3 linked regions of the Prochlorococcus marinus CUG1417 genome follow. The protein of the gene in region 1 interacts with the protein of each later gene in a pairwise test. Links are inferred from orthologs where the notes say so. Each region holds a gene or a part of one and is shown in the gene's direction. Other genes may lie near its edges. The genes, in order: ftsZ, HA140_RS08880 and rlmN.

Region 1 (2,956 bases):
GTAAATAATTCATCGTTAAAATTCCCGGTCCGATTAATTTTTGTTAAAACTAATTTGTTAGAAAAAGAGTTGAAACAAAATTTATCTCTTAAGAATGTTTCGATAAACAGAGAATTATTTCCTTTTGGTTTGAAGGTTTATATCAATACAAGAATTCCAATAGCTTACGGTGAGAGAAAAATAAATGATAAAAAAATATTAGGCTTCATTGATAAAGATGGAATTTTTATCAATAAACAAAATGTGTATGAAAAAAATTTGAATAAATTAACTATAGAAGTTTTTGGATGGAAAGAAAAATTCAAAAAAATATTATCTGAAATTTTCATTGCTTTAGATAATTATGAATTTGAGATCGTTAAAATAACTTTTTCGCCCAATGGGTTTTTAACTGTTGAAGAAAAAGATTTAGGTACAATATTTTTAGGATTTAAACCAGATTTAATTAACTATCAATTACAAATAATCAATAACCTTAAAAATGAATTTAAGAAAAATAGCTTTTCAAAAGAAATAGATAATATTGATCTTACTAATCCAGATAAACCAAAAATAAAAGTGTTCAAACCCTAATATTTGAAAAACCATTTTAAATAATTTTTTTTAATTATTGTAGTGTTGATGTGGGTTTTGCATTCAAAACAAAATATTTAAAAAATAAATATTTTTAGGTTTTTCCTCAACAAATTCCTACAGATGAGCTCAGTAAGTTCATAATGCATCCAATACTAGTATTAATTTCCTATTAAGAGATGAGCTTCGGTAACAATCCAAACTTTGATCAATCGAAAGAAATCCTTCCAAGCCAAAACGCCAAAATAGAGGTTATTGGTGTAGGTGGTGGTGGCAGTAATGCAGTTAATAGAATGATAAATAGTGATTTAGAAGGTGTTTCATTTAGAGTCCTCAATACCGATGCACAAGCCCTACTACAATCCTCTGCAGATAGCAGGGTTCAACTTGGGCAAAACCTCACTAGAGGTTTAGGTGCAGGCGGGAATCCAAGTATTGGGCAAAAGGCTGCCGAAGAGTCTAAAGAAGAGCTTCAACAAGCTTTAGAAGGATCTGATCTAGTTTTTATAGCAGCTGGAATGGGTGGAGGAACTGGTACAGGAGCAGCTCCCGTAGTCGCAGAAGTAGCGAAACAAAGTGGTGCTTTAACAGTAGGTATAGTAACCAAACCATTTTCTTTTGAAGGAAAAAGAAGAATGCGTCAAGCAGAAGAGGGGATTGCAAGATTAGCTGAAAACGTTGATACTTTAATAGTTATTCCAAATGACCGATTAAAAGATGTTATAGCAGGTGCTCCCCTTCAAGAAGCATTTAGGAATGCTGATGATGTTTTAAGGATGGGAGTCAAAGGTATCAGTGATATAATTACATGCCCAGGATTGGTTAATGTTGATTTCGCAGACGTAAGATCAGTCATGACGGAAGCAGGCACTGCTCTTCTAGGAATAGGTATTGGGTCAGGAAGATCAAGAGCTTTAGAAGCCGCACAGGCCGCCATGAATAGTCCTTTGTTAGAAGCCGCTAGAATTGATGGAGCCAAAGGCTGCGTTATAAATATTACCGGTGGCAAAGATATGACTTTAGAAGATATGACCTCCGCATCTGAAATTATCTATGATGTTGTTGATCAAGAAGCAAATATTATTGTTGGTGCAGTAGTAGATGAAGCCATGGAAGGGGAGATACAAGTTACTGTCATTGCAACAGGATTTGAAACAAATCAACCATTAAACCAACAAAGATTAAAAAACAGACTATCAACTCAACCCTTATATAATTTGTCCGATAATAAAGAATCAGGAGCTAGTATTCCTGAGTTCTTGAGATTAAGGCAAAATAAAAAAGATATAGGTTAAAAGGTAAAATAAAGTGACTCGGTTATCTCGCCTGCCTCAAGCATCCCTTGTGGCTGCTACCTTCCGGTCCTGACCAGGTTTAGGCGTTAAAACCGCGAAAGGCCGAGTCATGAACATTTTAGCAATTCTTGATTAAAAAAGATACATAAATTTATTATGTTACCCTCAGACTTAGTTAATTATAAAAAAGAATCTAGAAAAATTATTGCACTAACTGCATGGGACTCAATATCAGGATCTATCGTAGAAAAAGCCAATGTTGATCTCGTCCTAGTAGGAGATTCCTTAGCAATGGTCTGCTTAGGATACAAATCAACATTGCCATTAACTTTAGAAAACATAATTTATCATACTAATGCTGTTTCAAGAGGATTTAAAAAGAATATTGATGAACAACCTTTGATCGTTTCAGATATGCCTTTCCTGACATACCAATGTGGAGAGGATAAAGCTGTTGAGTATGCAGGGAAAATCATTCAGAACACATATGCAAAAGCTGTAAAAGTAGAAGGAGCTGAACCAGAAATACAAAAAGTTATTTCTAGATTAATTAGAATGGGAATCCCTGTTATGGGTCATATAGGTCTTACACCACAAAGCTATCTAAACATTGGATTAAAGAAACAAGGAGAAAGCATAGAAAGCCAAGAAAAAATCAAGAAAGAGGCTTCTATCCTTGAAAAATTAGGATGTTTTTCAATAGTTGTTGAACATATTCCTGATTTTCTTGCTAAAGAAATACAAAATTCTTTAACAATTCCAACAATAGGTATTGGTGCAGGTAATTATTGCGATGGACAAGTAAGAGTAACGGCAGATTTGTTAGGCCTCAATGATGATCAACCACCATTTTGCAAACCGATTATTCAAGGTAAGAAATTATTTAAGGATAAATTAAAAGAATGGGTAGACTCTGAAAGACTTAACTAATTAAAAACATTTATACAAAAAGTAAAATAACTCGAGGACGTAGTATTCACCAATGTTTATTTGGTAGTGAAGTATCTTGAGAAAGTTTCATTTTTTCCTATTTTTGATATTTAAAAATAAGTTTGTATAGTTTGCAATAACTAATAACAGCAAAAGAA
Region 2 (3,121 bases), 260 kb from region 1 along the record:
TCAACAAAAATTAAATTTCTATATTTTAGTTTTTTGGGGATTACTTGGAACTATTTTAGGATCATTGCCTTGGTATTATTTAGGTAGATTAGTAAATGAAAAAAAACTTTCAAATTATTTAGATAAAAAAGGAAAATATCTAGGTCTTTCTTCTAATGATTTAAATAAAAGTAAAAGGTGGTTTGATAAATACGGGGTTTCTCTTGTTTTTTGGGGCCGATTAGTTCCAGGTATAAGAACTTTAATCTCAGTTCCAGCTGGCATAGAACTTATGCCATTAAGAAAATTTTTGATTTGGACTACATTTGGGAGCTTAATATGGGTAGCACTTCTCACGTATGCAGGTTATATATTTGGTGAAAATTATTCCATCATTGAAACTTACTCAGATCAAATCAAATATTTTATAAAGCCAATTTTAATTTTATTTTGTTTATATTTCTTCATAAGAATACTTATTAGATTTTATAAAAAAAATAGAGCTTAAAAAGGGATTTCACTAGAGTTACTACTATTAGAATATTGGTTATTATCAGACTCTTTTCGGGAGCTCAGCAAATTTAATCTATCGACTCTAACAACTGGTTTGTATCTATCTTCCCCACTATTTTTATCTTTCCAACTATCAATTTTAAAGCTACCTGTAATTCCAATTAATGATCCTTTTTTAACGTAATCTGCTGCAATTTGAGCTTGTTTACCCCATATTTCTAAATTAAACCAGTCTGGCTCTTCATCTCTGCTTCTTCTATTAACTGCAATAGTGAAATTTGCCACGATACTACCAGATTCGAAGTATCTGACATCTGGTTCTCTACCAGCTCTGCCAACTAGATTAATAGTGTTAATGTCCATAAAATTTTTTTTTTATAATAATCATATTTCTAGATTCTGTTCAAAGTTTTGCGTGCTATTCATAACTAAATGAGATAATTACGAGAGCTTAACAAAAAATAGATATATTATTTACTAAGAAAGAATTCTTATTGTGATTTTTAACAGATTCAAATTTTCTAGAGATATTGGCATAGATTTAGGAACTGCCAATACTCTCATACATGTATCAGGGAAGGGAGTTGTTCTACAAGAGCCTTCAGTAGTAGCAATGGATTTAGAAGAAGGGATCCCATTGGCTGTCGGTAAAGAAGCAAAATTAATGCTTGGAAGAACACCTGGCAATATAAGAGCTGTAAGACCTCTAAGAGATGGTGTTATCGCAGATTTTGATGCAGCAGAGCAAATGATAAAAACATTTATTCAAAAATGTAATGAAGGCAAGGGTATATTAGCCCCAAGAATAGTTATAGGCATTCCAAGTGGAGTGACCAGTGTTGAGCGAAGAGCAGTAAGAGAAGCTGGATTAGCTGGAGCTAGAGAAGTTCACTTAATTGATGAACCAGTTGCAGCAGCAATAGGAGCATCATTACCAGTAACTGAGCCAATTGGGACTATGATTGTCGATATTGGTGGCGGTACTACTGAAGTTGCAGTATTGAGTTTGGGTGGAACTGTGTTAAGTGAATCTGTTCGAATAGCTGGCGATGAAATAAATGAATCAATTGCCATATATCTTAAAAAAGTTCACAATTTAGTTGTTGGAGAGAGAACTGCAGAAGATATTAAGATCAAAATTGGATCTGCATTTCCAGATGATGATTTTGATAAAACTACTTTAGAGGTTAGAGGTTTACATCTTTTATCAGGCCTGCCAAGGTCAGTAACTTTGACATCAGGAGAAATTAGAGAAGCTATGGCTGATACACTTAGCAAGATCGTTGAAGCTGTAAAAAGAACTTTAGAGCGAACTCCCCCTGAACTGGCTGCGGATATTGTTGATAGGGGAATTATGCTTGCTGGAGGTGGAGCTTTAGTAAGGGGTATCAATGATTTATTGAGCGATGAAACTGGAATTTTTACTCACATAGCAGAAAATCCATTGCTATGCGTAGTTAATGGTTGTGGGGAGGTTTTGGATGATTTCAAGAAACTTAAAAGAGTTGTTGATACTCCAGATTTTGTAAGGAACGCGATAAGAGATTAATACTATGTTCCAGATCCGACGAATTTCTACTAGTCGTTGGTGGCAAAGAAAGAAAAATTGGATATTTTTTGGAATTTTTTTATTTTTAGTTTTTGTACGAATATCAAAAGGATCTATTTACAAGGATTTTTATTATTTCATCTCAAAGCCTTTTTGGCCTGGGCAATTTCAAAAAGAAGTTATTCTCAAAAGTATTGACCAAGAGTCTTTAATAAATTTAGATCTTCTTAAAAAAGATAATACAAGATTGCGTAAAATTTTATCTCTTCATGAGTCTTCTAGTAATAAACATATCTCAGCTGCAGTGATTTCGAGAAAAACTGGTAATTGGTGGAGACAGATAATATTAAATAAAGGTTCAAAAGATGGCGTGGAAATTGGTAGTACTGTTATTGGCCCTGGTGGATTATTAGGAAGGGTAAATCATACTTCTTTATATACTTCATCGGTAACATTATTAACTTCACCTGAAAGTAAGGTAGGTGTATGGGTGGATAGAATTCAAATTAATGGATTATTGGTTGGTTTAGGAGATGATCATCCAAGCTTAATACTTTATTCAAAAGATGCTGATATAAAAGTCGGAGATTTTGTATCGTCTTCTCCTGCTAGCACTTTATTACCTCCAAATATCCCTATTGGTATTGTCCAATCAGTAGATAAGTCTTCTAAAGCAAAAAAAACCGCAAAAATATCACTTTTGGCAAAGCCGCAAGTAATTGATTGGGTGCAAATTTTAAAAGTAAAAATTTAATGAATAAATTTTTCACAAAAAAATCATCTTTTTTCACATTTATTTTTGTACCAATTGTTTTTTTATGGCATCCTAATTGGCTTGGATTTTTAGGCGTTCAGCCATATTGGCCTTTATTTTGGTTATTGCCTTGGTCAATGATAAACGGATCAATTAATGGACTAATATTGGGTTTGTTTTTAGGACTAATTTTAGATTCTTTAACTCTGGATAGTAATTTTACTCAAATACCAGGTTTAATTTTATGTGGAATTTTATTCGGGAGAATTAAGTTAAATAGGGACATTTTGGTGGGTCATTTTAGGTATGGTTTAATTTGTTCCTTT
Region 3 (3,126 bases), 120 kb from region 1 along the record:
TGGTGAATGAAGTCCAAAACGTCTATAAGTCTCAGGGCGTCTCAATTGATGATAAGCATATTGAGGTGATTGTAAGACAAATGACAAGTAAAGTTCGTGTAGAAGATGCTGGGGATACTACTTTATTGCCAGGTGAACTTATAGAGTTAAGGCAAGTTGAAGATACAAATCAAGCTATGGCAATCACGGGGGGAGCTCCTGCAGAGTTTACTCCTGTTTTGTTAGGTATTACAAAAGCCTCTCTAAATACAGATAGCTTTATTTCCGCTGCTTCATTCCAAGAAACTACAAGGGTTCTTACTGAAGCTGCAATTGAAGGTAAATCTGATTGGTTAAGAGGTTTAAAAGAAAATGTTATTATCGGTAGACTAATACCTGCAGGAACTGGCTTTAGTGGATTTGTAGAGGAATTAGCCTCGGAGGCTGGCCCCCATCCTGATATTCTTGCGGAAGAATCTGGTGGATATAGAAGAGCTCAGAACTTAAGACCAGACTATACAGTAGATATGCCACAATCGACGGTGGTAGGCTCTACTTCTATACTAGATGACCCTAGCGATGAAGATTTGGAGACCACGAGGAACAGACATGGAATAGATCCCTCTTCCAGTAATTTTGCTGCCTTTGCGAGACCCAGTGCTGAAAATCAATTTTCTGAAGATCAATTACCGGATCCTGCTGCATTGGAAGGATTACAAGAAGAGGGTCTCCTTTCAGATGAATAATATTATCTATTATTTCTTTTATTGAGTAGAATGATCCTTTAAATTTTAAGTGATGATTAAGCCTGAGATTGTCCCCAAAAGAAAATTACCTCGTTATGGATTTCATTTTTATAATGAAAGACTTAATGGAAGAATGGCCATGATTGGCTTTATTGCACTTATTCTTACGGAATTCTTTTTAAAACATGGTCTATTGTTATGGTAAAGATAATTTAATAGTAAACATAGGTTAATTTGAAAAATCTTCTTGGCAGTAGTATTCAAGATTTAGAAAAGGTGGCTTTACACTATGGTCAAGCTGCTTTTAGAGGTCGCCAAATTTATAATTGGATATATAACTACAAGAATAAAAAGAAAAATATTGATCATATAGATGTCTTACCTTTAGATTTTAGAAAAAATTTAAAAAATGATGGCTTTAAAGTAGGTGAACTTAAATTTCAAGAAAAAAATTTAGCTAATGATGGCACTTTAAAGTTATTACTTTCAACAAACGACAATGAAAGTATTGAGTGCGTTGGCATACCAACTGAAAACAGACTCACTGCATGTCTTTCTAGTCAAGTTGGCTGTCCAATGGACTGCAAATTCTGTGCAACTGGGAAGGAGGGTTTAAAGAGATCTTTAAAAACAACTGAAATATTAGATCAAATTTTATTTATTGAAAATGAAATGAATAGAAAAGTGACAAATATTGTTTTTATGGGAATGGGTGAACCCTTACTGAATATAGATGATTTGCTTCTATCCATTAGATCTATAAATGAGGATTTTCAAATTAGCCAAAGAAAGATAACTGTGAGCACTGTTGCTGTACCAAGGATGATATATAAATTATCATCAAAGTCTTTTCAGATTTTGGGTAAATGCCAGTTTACATTAGCAATAAGCCTTCACGCTTCAAATCAAAAAATAAGAGAAATGATAATACCAAGTGCAAAAAACTATGATATCAAAAATATAATTGAGGATTCCAAGCAATTTGTAAAAGATACTGGCCGGAGGGTAAGTTTTGAATATTTAATGTTAAGTGGCGTTAATGACAAATTAGAACATGCCGATGAATTGAGTGATTTGCTAAAAGGGTTTCAATGTCACGTCAATTTAATTCAGTATAACCAAATTGATGAGGTTGAATTTAAACGAGCATCTTCGAAAAATCTGCAATTATTTCAATCTAGACTTTCTAATAATGGAATCGCTGTAAGCTTGCGAAAAAGTAGAGGTTTAGATAAAAATGCTGCATGTGGTCAGTTAAGACAAAATGCGATAAATAAATAATATTATCTAAAGAAAATTTTTTTAAAGTATATATAACAGGTTATTATTGATTTAATTAATTTTGAATCTTTGGGTTTTATTAAGACAAAACTTTTACCTTTCGCTATCGTCGTACTTTTTGGGATTGCCTTCTTTGCAGTTAGTGCGAGAATTTGGTTACCAGGAGATATGATGTCGCCTGCACCCATGAATTAATATTTTTAGTTTTTTTTAAATGACAAAAAATAATGATCCTAAAAAAGAAAGCCTAGCTGAAATTGCAGTTGATCCAGATATTTTAGCAAGAGAACTGGCTCTAGAGATTGAAATAGATCCTTTAGAACAGATTGATGAAGATGCATTTTCAAAAGGTTTAAACATAGCTCAAGAGTGCAATGAAGCTTTAAAAATGCTTACAGGTAACAGAGAAGAAAGAATACAGGGTTTAAGAATATTTTGTGAATATAGAGATAAAAGATCTTTCCCCCTTTTATTACCATTGCTTGATCAACCTTGTCCTGTTGAGAGAATGAGTGCGGTATACGCTTTAGGTAGAAATCCATGTCCTAGCGCAGTTAAGAAACTTGTAAGTCTTTTGGAGACTGATGATAATGCTTATGTTAGAAGGGCAACTGCATGGAGCTTAGCTAATTATGATGACCAAATTGTACTAAATCCGTTAATTAGTGCTTTAAAGAATGATGTAGCCGCAGTCAGGTTATGGTCATCTAGTTCTTTAGCTGAAATTGGAAATGTTTCTTTGGAAAATGCTCAATTAGCAGCAGAACAGCTTTTAATAAGTTTAAAGATAGATAACGAATCAGGGGTTAGAAGTAATTGCATTTGGTCATTGTGTAGGTTGTATGAAAAATTGAACAATACATTTCAAGAAAGTTTCGTTGATGAATGTACCAAGATAGCTCTTTTCGATAAAGAACCATCAGTTATGGAAGAAGCAAAAACTGCTTTGGATTCAATGGGGATGCAAGGTTTTTATAATTAAATATCTTGATTTAGTTACCAGAACGCTACCTAAAAAATTAATTTATCAACTATTCAAAATAAAAATTAAAATTAATTAACTTGTACCAACTGAAACAAAATATTTTCGTTATTCTATATAAAGTAAAAGTACTCAGTA

What was found.
Region 2: the proteins of ftsZ (region 1) and HA140_RS08880 interact in binary tests that used the Escherichia coli proteins (3 or more experiments, as listed by UniProt). The link is inferred for Prochlorococcus marinus CUG1417 from one-to-one orthologs.
Region 3: the proteins of ftsZ (region 1) and rlmN interact in binary tests that used the Escherichia coli proteins (3 or more experiments, as listed by UniProt). The link is inferred for Prochlorococcus marinus CUG1417 from one-to-one orthologs.

Annotation. Positions count from the first base shown.
Region 1 is NZ_JAAORN010000002.1:240,783-243,738, forward strand. Bases 18-2,810 are described here. They hold ftsZ (cell division protein FtsZ), read left to right. Parts: upstream 18-752; coding sequence 753-1,868; downstream 1,869-2,810. Other genes in these bases: HA140_RS07355 (cell division protein FtsQ/DivIB), read left to right, coding at 18-573; panB (3-methyl-2-oxobutanoate hydroxymethyltransferase), read left to right, coding at 2,025-2,798. In the rest of the region: more of HA140_RS07355, read left to right, coding at 1-17. UniProt on the Escherichia coli protein: Essential cell division protein that forms a contractile ring structure (Z ring) at the future cell division site. The regulation of the ring assembly controls the timing and the location of cell division.
Region 2 is NZ_JAAORN010000002.1:503,897-507,017, reverse strand. Bases 57-3,014 are described here. They hold HA140_RS08880 (rod shape-determining protein), read left to right. Parts: upstream 57-988; coding sequence 989-2,041; downstream 2,042-3,014. Other genes in these bases: HA140_RS08870 (hypothetical protein), read left to right, coding at 2,795-3,014; mreC (rod shape-determining protein MreC), read left to right, coding at 2,046-2,795; HA140_RS08885 (single-stranded DNA-binding protein), read right to left, coding at 484-855; HA140_RS08890 (DedA family protein), read left to right, coding at 57-487. In the rest of the region: more of HA140_RS08890, read left to right, coding at 1-56; more of HA140_RS08870, read left to right, coding at 3,015-3,121. UniProt on the Escherichia coli protein: Forms membrane-associated dynamic filaments that are essential for cell shape determination. Acts by regulating cell wall synthesis and cell elongation, and thus cell shape.
Region 3 is NZ_JAAORN010000002.1:365,624-368,749, reverse strand. What follows is about bases 20-2,982. They hold rlmN (23S rRNA (adenine(2503)-C(2))-methyltransferase RlmN), read left to right. Parts: upstream 20-959; coding sequence 960-2,006; downstream 2,007-2,982. Other genes in these bases: HA140_RS08130 (HEAT repeat domain-containing protein), read left to right, coding at 2,221-2,982; HA140_RS08140 (high light inducible protein), read left to right, coding at 778-930; HA140_RS08145 (DNA-directed RNA polymerase subunit beta'), read left to right, coding at 20-725. Outside these bases: more of HA140_RS08145, read left to right, coding at 1-19; more of HA140_RS08130, read left to right, coding at 2,983-2,988.